2 regions of the Streptomyces sp. NPDC001157 genome follow, and region 2 is predicted to be linked to the other one. Evidence: riboswitches for the same ligand, from Rfam matches in the RefSeq annotation. Region 2 holds a riboswitch; the other holds the start of a gene.

Region 1 (4,206 bases), on a different contig from region 2:
TGCGAGCGCTTGCGCAGGAAGTCCGCGTCCGCGCCGAGGCCGTGCACGCCGATCTCCGTGTCCCCGAGGCCGCCCACCACCGCCGTACAGCAGGCAGTGAACGCGTCCGCCCAGCGCCGGGTCAGAAAGCCCAGCCGGTCGGCGCCCAGCATGCCGCGCAGCAGCTGCTCGGCGATGTCGTCCGGCAGCATCCGGAAGTAGTCCACCGGCGCCCACGGAGTGTGCGAGAAGTGTCCGATCCTGAGGTCCGGCCGCACCTCCCGCAGCATCCCCGGCACCAGACACAGGTGGTAGTCCTGCACCAGCACCGCCGCGCCCTCGGCCGCCTCCTGGGCGAGTGCCTCGGCGAAGGCGCGGTTGTAGGTCTCGTACGACGCCCACTGCCGCCGGAACTCCGCGTCGAAGACCGGCTCAAGCGGCGTCTGGTACAGCATGTGATGCACGAACCACAGCACGGAGTTCGCGATGCCGTTGTACGCGTCGGCGTGCACACCGGCCGGGATGTCCAGCATCCGCACACCGTCCTCGCCGACCCCGCGCCGTACCGCCTCGCGGTCGCCGTCGGACAGCGCCGAGCACACCCACAGGGCGTCCGCGTCGGGCCCGATCGCGGACAGGCCGGAGACCAGCCCGCCGCCGCCGCGCCTGGCGGCCAGCGAGCCGTCCTCCTGCACTTCGTACGAGACCGGGCCGCGATTGGACGCGACCAGCACCTGATGACCAGCGGAGTGCGTGGAAGCCATACGCCTCAACCTAGCCCGGCCCGGAAACGCTCAAACGTACGGCTGGGCTCTGCGGGTGGACCGTATACACCGCCCGCACCGCGTAACGCGCCGCCTCAGGCGACCTTGCGCGACGCGTACTCCGCGATCTCCACCATCGGCGGCCGCTCCTCCGTGTCCACGGAGTAGGTGCGCGGCTCGAAGCCGTCCTCGCCCCGTTCGAACTGGGTGAGGGAGGGACGGATGAGATGGCCGCGGGCCAGCCTCAGCTGTGCGGTGCGGTAGATCGCGGCGGACATCCGGCCCAGCGCCTGCCCGTCCTGGTGGCGGTGCTTGCGCACCCCGACGTCCACCTGGGCGAGCGCGTCGAGGCCCACCAGGTGCAGGGCGTCGACCAGCATGCCCAGCTCGACGCCGTACCCGACGGGGAACGGCAGCTGTTCCAGCAGGCTGCGCCGGGCCGCGTACTCGCCGCCGAGCGGCTGCACGAAGCCGGCCAGCTGCGGCCAGTGCATGTTCAGCAGTGGGCGTGCCATCAGCTCGGTGACCCGGCCGCCCTGGCCCTGGGCGCCGCCCAGCGGGCGGTCGTACATGCCCTTGACGAGGTCGATCCCCGGGTCGGTGAGCAGCGGGCCGACGATCCCGGAGACGAAGTCGGAGGAGAACTCCTTCAGGTCGGCATCGATGAAGCAGACGATGTCCCCGTCGGTGACGAGGAGCGAGCGCCACAGCACCTCGCCCTTGCCGGGGACGGTCGGGATGCGGGGCAGGATGTCGTCACGGTGGACGACCCTGGCCCCGGCCGCCGCGGCGACCTCGGACGTGCGGTCGGTGGACCCGGAGTCGACGACGACGATCTCGTCGACGAGCGGAACCTGCTGCATGAGGTCGTGACGGATGATCGCGACGATCTCGCCGACCGTCTCCTCCTCGTTGAGTGCGGGCAGCACGACGCTGACCGACTGTCCCGACCGCTGTTTGGCGGCGAGGATCCTGTGGAGAGGGCGATCGGTCAGGGACCAGGAGCGGGTGCTCAGCCAGCGCTCGACTTCTTCCAGCACGTAGGCGGCTCCTCTGCGTTCTCTCGGCGAGCGTGGAACGTGTGATCCATCTCGCGGTTCGGACGACTATCTCAACTGTCCTGGCCTTCGGTTACAGTCTTGAACAACGCTGGTGACCATCGCATGTCGGGGCTCGTCCGGCGTTTACAACCGCATACCGCTCATCCAGAGGGGCAGAGGGATACGGCCCGATGAAGCCCCGGCAACCCTCCAGCCGGTCTCGTACCGATCGATGCCGATCGTTCCGCGAGGCTCCCGGCTAGGGAAGGTGCCAAATCCGTCTCACGGCGAGATGCGTCGTGAGGAAGATGAGGAGAAAGGGCCTCGCCTCACATGGCTGCGCAGACTGTTGCAAGCACCACCGACCCCACGACCGTCGACCTCGGTCCCGCCGCGGCGCTCTCCTGCCGCGAGTGCGGTCACCGGGTACCCCTCGGCCCGGTCTTCGCCTGCGAGGAGTGTTTCGGCCCGCTGGAGATCGCCTACGACTTCTCGGCCTACGACACCGAGGAGCTCCGCAAGCAGATCGAGGCGGGTCCCGCGAACATCTGGCGTTACGCGCCCCTGCTGCCCGTCCCGGCGGACGTGGCCGACAAGCCGAACATCAACCCCGGCTGGACCAAGCTCGTCAGGGCCGACAACCTCGCCCGCGAGCTGGGCGTGACCGGCGGTCTGTACGTCAAGGACGACTCCGGCAACCCGACGCACTCCTTCAAGGACCGAGTCGTCGCCCAGGCCATCGAGGCCGCCCGCGCCTTCGGCTTCACCACCCTGTCCTGCTCGTCCACCGGCAACCTGGCCGGTGCGGTGGGTGCCGCGGCCGCCCGCGCCGGCTTCCGGTCCTGCGTGTTCATCCCGCACGACCTGGAGCAGGGCAAGGTCGTCATGGCCGCGGTCTACGGCGGCGAGCTCGTCGGCATCGACGGCAACTACGACGACGTGAACCGCTTCTGCTCCGAGCTGATCGGCGACCCGGCCGGCGAGGGCTGGGGCTTCGTCAACGTCAACCTGCGGCCGTACTACGCGGAGGGCTCCAAGACCCTGGCGTACGAGATCTGCGAGCAGCTCGGCTGGCAGCTGCCGGACCAGCTGGTCGTGCCGATCGCCTCCGGCTCCCAGCTCACGAAGATCGACAAGGGTCTGCAGGAGCTGATCAAGCTCGGGCTCGTCGAGGACAAGCCGTACAAGATCTTCGGCGCGCAGGCCGAGGGGTGCAGCCCTGTTTCCGTCGCGTACAAGGCGGGGCACGACGTCGTACGGCCGCAGAAGCCGAACACGATCGCCAAGTCGCTGGCCATCGGCAACCCGGCGGACGGGCCGTATGTGCTCGACATTGCCCGGCGCACCGGGGGTGCGGTGGAGGATGTCAACGACGAGCAGATCGTCGATGCCATTCGGCTGCTCGCCAGGACCGAGGGGATCTTCGCGGAGACCGCCGGTGGCGTGACCGTGGGCGTGACGCGCAAGCTGATCGAGAACGGTGTCCTCGACCCGACCCTGACGACGGTCGTCCTGAACACCGGTGACGGTCTGAAGACGCTGGATGCGGTGGCCGGCACCGGGCTCACCGCGACGATTCGGCCGAGCCTTGAGTCGTTCCGTGAGGCGGGGCTCGCCTAGCAGGTAGTTGTTCGTCTGCGGGCCGGTGGGGGCTGGTCGCGCCCCGCGGCGGAGCCGCAAATCGACACAGCCCCGAGCCCCTTGAAAGCCACACCCTGACCGGAGGTTTCACCGTGAGCGTCAACGTTCGTATCCCTACCATCCTGCGCACCTACACCGGCGGGCAGGCCGAGGTCACCGCCGAAGGCGGCACCCTCGGCGAGGTCATCGCCGATCTGGAGAAGAACCACACCGGGATCGCCGCCCGCGTTCTCGACGACCAGGGCAAGCTTCGCCGGTTCGTCAATGTGTACGTGAACGACGACGACGTGCGGTTCGAGCAGGGGCTGGAGACGGCGACTCCGGACGGGGCGGGCGTCTCGATCATTCCGGCCGTGGCCGGAGGCTGAGCGAAACAGGTCGGACGACCGATTATTACCTTCGGTAACGCTGATTACCGAGAGTTCATCGAATTGCCCCCTCCGCGAGAGAAGCGGAGGGGGCAATTCTGCATGGTTGAGCGCGGTACAGTTGGGGAACCTGCTCGACTCCGCTTGCCGCGTGCATATGAGTTCTTGCTTCTCCGGCAGCGAGAAGTAGCCAAAGTGTGCAGGTTTTTTGCGTCTTATGCTCCATTTATGGGGCCCGACTTGCCCTGAATTCAGGCGAATTCTCCGTAAATTCCCGACCGGTCGTGCCCGGAATTCTCGTCCGATTGACCTGTTGCAGACGGCAGTTGGACAGATACATTCAGCCGCGGTCGACGCGTTCCGGCGCACGCCCCCAACCGTGGGGGGTGAGGTCTGACCCGGATCCGCGAAGTG
Region 2 (4,206 bases):
GCTCTTTCCTTCTAGGCCTTCTATTGTCAATGACGCCCGGGCTTCCCCGGGCGTGTGGCTCGTAACCCTACGGCCTGGGGCGGACTCGCCGCCCGCCCGTCCACGGCGGCGAGGCGGTCTGTGCGACTGCGTCCCGTTACGTCATGCTCTGTGTTCATGATCGGCAAGTGGACCGCCACCCTCGGCAGAGCGATCCGGCGCCCCTCGGCGCCCCTGACGCACACGCTGATCGCCCTGTGCTGTCTGCTCTTCGTGACCGGCCCGGCAGCCGGCCTCAGTCCGGCCTACGGTTCCGCGGACGCGCTGCTCGCCGCCCAGCGCGCCTATTTCCACCGCTGGGGGGTAGTCCCGGCCGAACTGTTCCAGGGCTCCCCCAGGGCCGCCCTGACCCCCGCCACGGCCCTCTTCGTCCACGGCAGCTGGGTGCACCTGCTCGGCAACATGCTCTTCCTCTACGTCTTCGGGGCGATGACCGAGGAACGGATGGGCCGCGTCCAGTTCACGCTCTTCTACGTCGGCTGCGGCTACCTCGCGCTGCTGGGGTACGCGGCGGCCAACGCCACGTCCCAGCAGTCCCTGGTCGGCGCGTCCGGGGCGATCTCGGCGGTCCTGGGTGCGTTTCTGTACCTGTTCCCCGGGGCGAGGGTGACCAGTCTTCTGCCGTTCCTGTTCTTCCTCCCCCTGCGCTTCCCCGCCTGGATCGTGCTGCCCTTCTGGGCGGCCCTGCAGTGGCTGGCGGCCGGGCGCGCGGCGACGGGACCGGGGGTGGCCTATCTGGCCCACCTGGTGGGCTTCGGCGTGGGCTTCGTCTACGCCTGGGTCCGATTCGGCCGTACGACTAGAGTGAGGTCCGCCCCAGCTCCGGCCCCCGAGGGAGAGAACCAGCCGTGATCACCGCGATCGTCCTCATCAAGACCAGCGTGGACCGGATCCCTGAGATCGCGGAGCGGATCGCTTCGCTGGAGTCTGTGAGCGAAGTGTTTTCCGTGACCGGGACGTATGACCTGATCGCGATGGTTCGTGTGAAGCAGCATGAGGATCTTGCTGATGTGATCCCTGGGAGCATCAGCAAGATCCCCGGGGTGGAGGCGACGGATACGCACGTCGCGTTTCGTACGTACTCCCAGCATGACCTTGAGGCCGCGTTTGCCATCGGGTTGGATTCTTGATCGACGCCTAGGCGTCTGCGGGGCGCGGTTCGTGTGCGGGTGCCGGTCCGTTGTGGCTGGTCGCGCAGTTCCCCGCGCCCCTAAGAGCCGCTGCCCCTGACGGCGGTCAAATTCAGACTGCCGGGACGCAGCGGCCGTCCTCCGTTCGGTACTGCCACTTCGCGCCGTCCGCCACCAGCTCCTTCACGGCGGTGACGAAGCGCTCGACGTGCTCGTCGGGGGTGCCGGCGCCGAAGCTGACGCGGATGGCGTTGAGGGACTTTTCGCCGGGGGCGGCCTCGGGGGCGCCGCACTCGCCCTGGGTCTGGGGGTCGGTGCCGAGAAGGGTTCGGACCAGCGGGTGGGCGCAGAAGAGGCCGTCGCGGACGCCGATGCCGTACTCGGCGGAGAGGGCGGCGGCGAAGTGCGAGCTGTTCCAGCCCTCGACGACGAAGGAGATCACGCCGACCCGGGGCGCGTCATCGCCGAAGAGGGACAGCACCTTGACCTGTGGGACCTCTGCCAGGCCCGCACGGACCTTCTCGATCAGGTGCTGCTCCCGGGCGACCAGGGTGTCGAAGCCCGCCTCGGTGAGCGCCCTGCAGGCGGAGGCGATGGAGTAGGCGCCGATCACGTTCGGGGAGCCGGCCTCGTGGCGGGCCGCGCTCTCGTGCCACTCCACATCCACACCGCCGTCCGCGCGCCGGGTGACCTTGCGGCTGGCGCCGCCGCCCGCGAGGTAGGGGTCGGCGGCCTGCAGCCAGTCCGCGCGGCCGGCCAGCACGCCGGAGCCGAAGGGCGCGTACAGCTTGTGGCCGGAGAAGGCGACCCAGTCGACGTCGAGGTCCTGCACGGAGACCGGGTGGTGCGGGGCGAGCTGGGCGGCGTCCAGGACGATACGGGCGCCGTGCGCGTGGGCGGCGGCGGCCAGCTCGCGGACCGGCCACAGCTCGCCGGTGACGTTCGAGGCGCCGGTGACGCAGACCAGGGCCGGGCCGTACGGGTCGCGGTCGGCGAGGGCGCGCTCCAGGGTCTCCACGGCCTGCTGCGGGGTGCGCGGGGCGTTGAGGTAGGTGACCCGGGCGTCCTTCCAGGGCAGCAGGCTGGCGTGGTGCTCGGTCTCGAAGACGAAGACCTGACAGTCGGCCGGAAGGGCCTGGGCCAGCAGGTTGAGGGAGTCCGTGGTGGAGCGGGTGAAGATCAGCTGGTCGTCGGGCCGGCAGTCGAGGAACTCGGCGACCGTCCTGCGGGCGTTCTCGAAGAGGTCGGTCGACAGCTGGGAGAGGTAGCCGGCGCCGCGGTGCACGCTCCCGTAGTAGGGCGCGTACGCCGCCACGTCGTCCCAGACGCGCTGCAGGGCCGGGGCGCTGGCCGCGTAGTCGAGCGCGGCGTAGGTGACTTCGCCGCCCGTGACGAGCGGGACGGTGACATCCCGGCCCAGAACGGGCAGCGCCCCCGAAATGTCACTGCAAACGGAGGTGGCGGCGGCAGCGGTGGAGACAGACATGGCGGAACTCCCGTGGAAGCAGGTGGAATTCGCCCCGCGAGCGGTACGGCTCAAGCAGGGGCGTGAAAAGGAAAGGGGATGCGGAGGCGGGGCTCTGCGGCCCTATCGCATTCGCTTGCTCACGGAAGGCTCCTCGACGACCAGGACCCCTGGTTGCTCGAGGGGTCCGCGCTTGCCGTAGACCTCGCTGCCTACGGCCTGGTCCTCACCCGGGGCACCCCGCCACGGACGGAGGGTTGCCGGACAGTCGGCCGGGGCCTCATGACTGTCACTCATGACCTGGACAGGAACGTACGTGAAGTGATCGCGGTCCCGCAACTCCTGTCCGGATTGCGGGACCGCGGTCCTCTGCTACGCGTTGCTGGCGGCGACCCAGCGCTCCAGCGCCCGCTTGGCCGCGCCGGAGTCGATCGACTCCGCCGCCTTGTCCATACCGGCCCGGATCTGCTCGGCCAGCGTCCCGGGACCCGGGTCGAGAGCCACGAGCGCGGCCGCCGAGTTCAGCAGTACGGCGTCCCGTACGGGGCCCTTCTCGCCGTCGAGGAGCCTGCGGGCGACCTCCGCGTTGTACGACGGGTCGGCGCCTCGCAGGGCCTCGACCGGGACCAGTTCGATGCCGACGTCCCGGGGGTCGAAGGTCTCCTCGGTGACCTTGCCGTCGCGGACGACCCACACCCGGGACGTGGAGGTGGTCGTCAGCTCGTCGAAGCCGTCGTCGCCGCGGAAGACGAGGGAGGAGTTGCCGCGTTCGGCGAGGACGCCCGCGATGAGCGGAGCCAGGCGCGGGTCGGCGACGCCCACCGCCTGTGCCCTCACCTTCGCCGGGTTGGTCAGCGGACCGAGCGCGTTGAAGGTCGTCCGGATGCCCAACTGCCCTCGTGCGGCGGCGACATGACGCAGCGCCGGGTGGAACTTGATGGCGAAGCAGAACGTGATGCCGGCTTCCTCCGCGACCTCCGCCACCCGCTTCGGCGTCAGCTCCAGATTGACGCCGAGCTTCTCCAGGACGTCCGAGGCGCCGGACGCGGAGGAGGCGGCCCGATTGCCGTGCTTGACGACCTTTGCGCCCGTGCCGGCGATGACGATCGCCGACATCGTGGAGATGTTCACCGTCTTCGCGCCGTCACCGCCCGTGCCGACGATGTCGACGGTCCGGCCCGGCACCTCGATGACGTTCGCGTGCTCGTACATCGTCCGGACGAGGCCGGTGATCTCCTCGACGGTCTCGCCCTTGGCACGCAGCGCCACCGCGAACCCGGCGATCTGGGCGTCGGTCGCCTCACCGCGCATGATCAGGTCCATCGCCCAGGCGGTGTCGTCGGCGGTGAGGTCGTGGCCGTCCAGCAGGCCGTTCAGCAGCAGGGGCCAGGAACGGCCCGCCGCGGTGTCGCCTCCAGCGGGGGTCACAGCGCTCATAAGGCCGCTCCTGGTCGTCGTAGAAGAAGAAAACGAGTGTGAAGCCACCCTATCCAGCTCAGGGCATGGAAAAGGGCCCCCGTCCGAAGACCGGACGGGGGCCCTTCTGCCGTGGCGTGGCGAGCCGCAGCGATC

Evidence for each region. Region 2 has a riboswitch for S-adenosylmethionine ahead of ACWDAG_RS10465 (aminotransferase class V-fold PLP-dependent enzyme). Riboswitches for the same ligand answer to the same signal wherever they lie in the genome.
Region 1: linked by a shared signal. The riboswitch ahead of thrC (threonine synthase) and the one ahead of ACWDAG_RS10465 (aminotransferase class V-fold PLP-dependent enzyme) in region 2 are both predicted to bind S-adenosylmethionine.

The regions. Positions count from the first base shown of each region.
Region 1 covers NZ_JBSFJW010000008.1:337,947-342,152, reverse strand. The annotation lists gene ACWDAG_RS18335 (alpha,alpha-trehalose-phosphate synthase (UDP-forming)) at 1-743, opposite strand, end outside; gene ACWDAG_RS18330 (glucosyl-3-phosphoglycerate synthase) at 839-1,783, opposite strand; SAM riboswitch class I at 1,942-2,098, shown strand; gene thrC (threonine synthase) at 2,117-3,403, shown strand; gene ACWDAG_RS18320 (MoaD/ThiS family protein) at 3,517-3,792, shown strand.
Region 2 covers NZ_JBSFJW010000004.1:461,885-466,090, forward strand. The annotation lists gene ACWDAG_RS10455 (rhomboid family intramembrane serine protease) at 157-891, shown strand; gene ACWDAG_RS10460 (Lrp/AsnC family transcriptional regulator) at 888-1,169, shown strand; gene ACWDAG_RS10465 (aminotransferase class V-fold PLP-dependent enzyme) at 1,282-2,655, opposite strand; SAM riboswitch class IV at 2,819-2,935, opposite strand; gene trpD (anthranilate phosphoribosyltransferase) at 3,007-4,071, opposite strand; gene qcrB (cytochrome bc1 complex cytochrome b subunit) at 4,205-4,206, opposite strand, start outside.